One region of the Mesorhizobium sp. MC2-1-1 genome, then DNA from elsewhere that is predicted to be linked to it. Evidence: predicted binding sites of a transcription regulator. Region 1 holds the regulator's gene; the other holds the start of a gene.

Region 1 (3,413 bases):
CCCGAGGTGATCCTGCTTGACGAGCCGGCCTCGGCGCTGGATCCGCTGTCGACGGCCAAGATCGAAGAGCTGATCGACGAATTGCAGGCCGATTACACGATCGTCATCGTCACCCACAACATGCAGCAGGCGGCGCGCGTGTCGCGGCAGACGGCGTTCATGTATCTCGGCGAACTGGTCGAGTTCGACCGGACCGAGAAGATCTTCACCTCGCCCCGCGAGAAGCGCACGCAGGACTACATCACCGGCCGCTTCGGCTGAGTTCATACGAGGACAACATCATGGCCGAACATACCGTCGCCTCCTTCGACGAGGATCTGAGGCAGATCAGCCGGCTCATCAACGACATGGGCGATCTCGCCGGCTCCATGGTCGGCGGCTCGACCCGGGCGCTGCTCGAAAGCGACAATGCGCTGGCGCAGCGCGTCGTCTCCGACGACGCCATCATGGACGCGCGCCAGCGCGAGCTCGACGACCGCGCCATCACACTGATCGCCAAGCGGCAGCCGATGGCGGACGACCTGCGCAACGTGGTCGGCTCGATCCGCATGGCGGGCGACCTCGAGCGCATCGGCGATCTTGCCAAGAACATCGCCAAGCGCGTCGGCTCGGTCGGCGTCGCCGCCGCGCCGCGCGATCTCACGCATTCTATCGATTCCATGGCGCAGATGGTGCTGATCCAGGTCCAGGGCGTGATCCAGGAATACATGGTCGGCGATGCCTCGGCGCTCGCCAAGCTGCGCAACGACGATGAACGCATCGACGTCAAATACACCTCGGTCTTCCGCGAGCTCTTGACCTACATGATGGAAGACCCGCGCAACATCACCGCTTGCACGCATCTTCTGTTCTGCGCCAAGAATCTCGAGCGTATCGGCGACCATGTGACCAACATCGCCGAGAACGCCTATTATGTGCTGACCGGCACGCAATTGCCCGCGAACCGTCCGAAGCAGGACGAGACGGCAATGTCGGCGCCGGCTGTCTGACGGAAAAGGTTACCCCGATGATCGCGCCACGAATCATGGTGGTGGAAGACGAGGAGCCGCTGGGGGTGCTGCTCCGCTACAATCTCGAATCCGAGGGCTACCAGGTGGAAGTGGTCACCCGCGGCGACGAGGCCGAAATCCGCCTTCAGGAAAACGTTCCCGACCTGCTCGTGCTCGACTGGATGGTGCCGGCCGTTTCCGGCATCGAGCTTTGCCGGCGTCTCAGGATGCGGCCCGAGACCGAGCGGCTGCCGATCATCATGCTGACGGCTCGCGGCGAGGAAAGCGACCGCGTGCGCGGCCTGTCCACCGGCGCCGACGACTATCTGGTCAAGCCGTTCTCGACGCCGGAGTTCATGGCGCGCGTCAAGGCATTGCTGCGCCGCGCCAAGCCGGAGGTGCTGTCCAGCGTGCTCAAGGTCGGCGACATCGTGCTCGACCGTGAATCGCACCGCGTTTACCGCAAGAAGAGCGAGATCAGGCTCGGCCCGACCGAGTTCCGCCTGCTCGAATTCATGATGCGCCATCCCGGCCGCGTGTTCTCGCGCAGCCAGCTGCTCGACAATGTCTGGGGCGAGACGATCTATATCGACGAGCGCACTGTGGACGTCCATGTCGGGCGCCTGCGCAAGGCCGTCAACAATGGCCGCATGCCGGATGTCATCCGCACCATCCGTGGGGCGGGCTACGCGATCCGGGAGGACTAGGGATACGTATCTCGGCGCTTGCACTCGCCACTATGCAACGTGCTTGCCCGCTCTCGCCTGGACGCCCGGCGCGAAAATCTCCTGGTCGACGAAGGTCAGAGCGCGCATGGCGCAGCCTTCGCGGATCAGTGGCAGTTCGTTCGGCTCGGTGTCGAAGGAGATCGATTTCGAGTGCTGGCCGCCGGCGGTCTGGGCGATCGCCTCCCTCAGCGCCGGCTCGATCAGGTCGAAGGCGGCCGCGCTGACGCCGACCATCGCGACGGGCGCCGGGTCGATGAGGGCGAACAGGCTGCCAAGACCGAAGCCAAGCGCCTCGCCTGCGCGGCGATAGGCCTCGCGCTCCAAGCCGTTCTCCTGCCGGGCCTTTGCCGCCAGCGCCCGCATGTCGGCGTCGCCGACGTCGGTCGGCGTTGCATCCTCGCTTATTCCCATGGCGCTGCGCCAGATCGCATAATTGCCGGCATAGGCCTCGACGCAGCCGCGGCGGCCGCAGCGGCAAAGCGCCCCGCCCGGCCGGTGGATCATGTGGCCGAACTCGCCGCCGGAGGAATGCGTGCCCATGAAAAGCTCGCCCTTCAGCACCAGGCCCATGCCGATACCGTGTGAGAGCAGGATCGCGATGAAATTGTCGCGATAGCGCTCGGGATCGCGCCATTGGAGCGCCACCGCCATCATGTTGCAATCGTTTTCCATCGTGGCCGGGATGCCGAACTCCGCCTCCAGTATGTCGGCGAAGGGAATGTCCGTCAGTGGCGTGATCGGCGACCACAGCATGGCGCGCGCTTGGGAATCGGCGATGCCCTGAATGCCCATGGCAATGCGGGCGACGCTGCCGACATCGAGGTCGGAATCCTCCAGCCGGCGCCTGACGATGGCGACGCATTCGCCGATCAGTTCGTCGCGCGGCAATGTCAGCGTGTCGAGTCGGCGCTGCTCCTCGGCGATGACCTGGCCGGCATAGTCGATGACGGCGACGGAGAGGAAGTTGAGCGACAGCACCACCGTCAGCACCGCGGCGGCTTCGGGGTTGAGCGCGAGACCGATCTGCGGCCGACCGCGTCGCAAAGCCGTCGGCTCGCTGGCCTTGCTTTCCGCGAGAATGCCCTCCTGGATCAGATCGGCGGAGATCGCCGAAATGGTCGAGTGGCTGAGCCCGGTGGTGGCGGCAATCTCCGTGCGGGACGGCTGGCCGGCGCGACGCACGGCCGCAATCACCATGGCGCGATTGCGCCGGCGCAAGTCGTCGTGGCGGATTCCGACCGACATCTCTCGCACGTCCTCCCGGGTCGTCGCGGCCTTGTGATGATGCCTTGGCCTGTCGCCGACACGCTATGGATAGTGGCAGAAGCCAAAGCCCATGTCATTATTTATTGCGAATGTCGAAAAAATCCCGGGACACATCAAAAGCCATCAGAATCCCGGTTGACAGGGCCGTTTTGCTGCACCACTATTTTTTTGAGGCTCGAAAAAAAGCCTCTTTGCCGGTCTTCGGACCAGTCTGGGTCGCGCCGCCGAGGGCGCAGGGAGGATATCATGAAGAAATTCGCAGCCGCCATCCTGGCGGGCGTTGCCATGTCGCTGACGCTGGCGTCGGTCGCCGAGGCGAAGGGCAAGGTGATCGGCGTCTCGTGGTCGAATTTCCAGGAAGAGCGCTGGAAGACCGACGAAGCGGCGATGAAGGCTGCCATCGAGGCCGCCGGCGACAAGTATATTTCGG
Region 2 (3,413 bases), 2.6 Mb from region 1:
TGTGGAAAAGGCCGCAGGCCTGCCGATCTGCGATGCGGGATCCCACAAGGCCGACGCGCCGGACGGATACCGTAAGCCGTTCCTGAACATCGAGCAGCAGCGGCGCTATCGCTACATCGTTTCGCTCGAGGGCAATGACGTCGCGACGAACCTGAAATGGATCATGAGTTCCAATTCGCTCTGCCTGATGCCGGAACCGACCTACGAAACCTGGTTTGCGGAAGCCAAGGTCGAGCCCAATGTCCACTACGTGCCACTCGAGCCGGATTTCTCCGACCTGGTCGACAAGGTGGCCTATTTCGAAAAGCATCCCGACGAAGCTGAGCGGATAACCGCCGCCGCCAACGCCTATTGCCGCGAATTCCACAATGAGCCGGTCGAGCAGGCGATCTCGCTGCTCGTCCTCTACAAATATTTCGTGCTGAGCGGGCAGATCAAGCCCGACACGGAAGTCTGGCGCTTTATCGCCGGCTGAGTGCTCACCGAAGCCCTAGGCGTGGGAGCGGTCGAGCAGCTTGTCGGCCGGCCCGAAACGGTCCTTGGCCGTGAACTGCTGGTGCCAGTACGGGTAAAGCACCGGCGGCCGGCTGACGGCATCGAGTCGCTGGCGCTCTTCTTCGGAGAGCGGCAGGCTGGCCGCGGCGAGGTTGTCCTTGAGCTGCCCCTCGTTGCGCGCGCCAATCACCAGTGAGCTTACGGCCGGACGGCCAAGCAGCCATGCAAGCGCCACCTGCGCTCCCGACACGCCCCGCGCCCTGCCAATGTCGGAGAGCACTTCGACGATCCGCCACAGACGGTCCTGGTCGCGGATCGGCGGTTCCGTCCAGCCGCCGACCTGGCGCGCGGTCGGGCTGTCGCGGTGATATTTGCCGGAGAGCAGGCCCCCGGCCAGCGGGCTCCAGACCAGCACGCCGAGGCCCTGGTCGACAGATATCGGCAGCAGCTCGTATTCGGCCTCGCGGGCTTCCAGCGTGTAATGGATCTGCTGGGTGACGAAACGGGCCTGATGCCGGCTGTCGCTGACAGCCAGCGCCTTCATCACGTGCCAGCCCGAGTAGTTGGAGCAGTCGATGTAGCGGACCTTGCCCTGGTTGACCAGGGTGTCGAGCGCCGCGACCGTCTCCTCCAACGGCGTCAGGCCGTCCCACTGGTGGACGAAATAGATATCGATGGCGTCGGTCTTGAGCCGCTTCAGGCTCTTTTCGCATTCGCGTATCAGATGGTAACGCGAAAGGCCCTCGTCATTGGGCCCGGCGCCGATGCGCATGCGGGCCTTCGAGGCGATCAGCACATCATTCTTGCGCCTGCCGCCAAGCGCCTCCCCGATGATCTCTTCGGAGAGGCCGTTGGAATAGACATTGGCGGTGTCGATGAGGTTGATGCCGGCATCGATGCAGGTGTCGATGATGCGGCTGGCCTCGGAAAGGTCCGAATTGCCGACGGCGGCGAATGGGCCGGTGCCGCCGAACGTCATGGTGCCAAGCGTCAATGTCGAGACTTTCAAGCCGGATCGGCCCAGCGTGCGGTATTCCATGTCAGTCCTCGCGATTGGTTGAAGAAGCGCCGTGGCGAGCGCCGGGAAGAGGCGAGGGGATTTGTAGGACAATTCAGCCGGCGTGTCGCCCCGCTGCCGATACGGTCCGATCATATATAGGCTAACATGGATGCCGCCGGCCGGTCGCTTGCAATAAAACCGTCATTGCGCCTCTGTATCCCGGTCGGCTTACGGAGTCGCGTGTCCGCCGGGGCCGCGGCGCATTCCGAGGCGATGAAGGCTGACAGGCAGACGGAGCTGCGCGATGAATGAAGTGAAACCGAATTCAGGGGCGAAGGACTGGCTGGAGGCCGAACTCGCAGACACGCTCGACGAGGACTACGAGCTCGAGATTTCCGAGCCGGCGCTCTCGCTCGAGATCGCCAAGATCTACAAGAAGTCGCATCCGCCTTCGATCGAACGGATGACCTATTTCCGCGAACTGCTCAGGCTGCAGTCCGAGCTGATCAAGCTGCAGTCCTGGGTCGCCTACCACAAGAAGAAGCTGGTGGTGATCTTCGAAGGCCGCGATTCCGCCGGCAAGGGCGGTGTCATCAAGCGCATCACCCAGCGCCTCAACCCTCGCATCGCCCGTGTCGTGGCATTGCCGGCGCCGACCGAGCGCGAGAGGTCGCAATGGTACTTCCAGCGCTACGTGCCGCATCTCCCCGCGGGCGGCGAGATCGTGCTGTTCGACCGCTCCTGGTACAATCGCTCCGGCGTCGAGCGGGTTATGGGTTTTGCCAATGAAGATCAGGTCGAGGAGTTCTTCCGCGACGTGCCCGAATTCGAGCGCATGCTGGTCCGTTCCGGCATCACCCTGGTGAAATACTGGTTCTCGATCACCGACGAGGAGCAGCAGATGCGCTTCCTCATGCGCATCCACGATCCGATGAAGCAGTGGAAACTGTCGCCGATGGACCTGCAGTCGCGGGTGCGCTGGGAGCAGTACACCAAGGCCAAGGAAGAAACCTTCGCCCGCACCAACATCAAGGAAGCGCCCTGGTTCATCGTCGAGGGCAACGACAAGAAGCGGGCGCGGCTCAACTGCATCGACCACCTGCTGCAGCAGTTGCCGTATGAGGAGGTGCCGCATGAGGAGATCACGCTGCCGGAGCGGGTGTTCAATCCTTCCTACGAGCGCCAGGTGCTGCCGCGCGAGCTCTATGTGCCGGAGAAGTACTGAGGCGCGGTTCCTTCTCCCGTTCACGCAAGGAGTTGCTGCTCCTGTCGCCATCGGTGCTGGTGAGCCCTCTCTCCGCTAATGCGAAACAGACTTTGCCTGGCCGCCGATGCGGGAATGGACTGAAGGCGCGCTGGCCGAGCCGGAGGAGATCGTCGAGGTCGACGTGGAATTCTGACGGCTGGCCAGCGGCGCCCCTGCTAGCCGGTTTGGCGGTTTAACCCCGCAGCAGCTCCGCCACGGTCGGCGCGAAATAGGTCAGCACGCCGTCGCAGCCTGCGCGCTTCAGCGAAAGCAGCGATTCCAGCATCGCCTTCTCGCCGTCGATCCAGCCATTGGCGGCAGCCGCCTTGATCATCGAATATTCGCCCGAAACCTGATAGGCGAAGGTTGGCATCTGCAACTCGTCCTTCAGCCTGCGGATGATGTCGAGATAGGGCAGCCCCGGCTTGACCATGAGCATGTCGGCGCCTTCCGCCAGATCCTGCTCGGCCTCTCGCACCGCTTCGTCCGAATTGGCGTGGTCGATGTAATAGGTCTTCTTGTCGCCCTTGAGCAGGCCGGCGGTGCCCACCGCCTCGCGGTAGGGGCCATAGAAGGCGGAAGCGAATTTCGTCGCATAGGACATGATCGCCACGTCCTGAAAACCGTTGGCGTCGAGTGCGTCGCGGATGGCGCCGATACGGCCGTCCATCA

Evidence for each region. The regulator PhoB, encoded in region 1, activates phosphate uptake and scavenging genes when phosphate is short. The targets are predictions, from matches to a motif close to TGTCATNNANCTGTCAT.
Region 2: a site for PhoB is predicted at 1,684-1,700, ahead of ppk2 (polyphosphate kinase 2). Genes of this name have one in related genera too.

What each region holds. Positions count from the first base shown of each region.
Region 1 covers NZ_CP195205.1:3,964,277-3,967,689, reverse strand. The annotation lists gene pstB (phosphate ABC transporter ATP-binding protein PstB) at 1-261, shown strand, start outside; gene phoU (phosphate signaling complex protein PhoU) at 282-989, shown strand; gene phoB (phosphate regulon transcriptional regulator PhoB) at 1,007-1,696, shown strand; gene ACR64R_RS19615 (ROK family protein) at 1,727-2,962, opposite strand; gene xylF (D-xylose ABC transporter substrate-binding protein) at 3,230-3,413, shown strand, end outside.
Region 2 covers NZ_CP195205.1:1,401,227-1,404,639, forward strand. The annotation lists gene ACR64R_RS07030 (glycosyl transferase family 90) at 1-475, shown strand, start outside; gene ACR64R_RS07035 (aldo/keto reductase) at 491-1,534, opposite strand; gene ppk2 (polyphosphate kinase 2) at 1,800-2,720, shown strand; gene hemB (porphobilinogen synthase) at 2,935-3,413, opposite strand, start outside.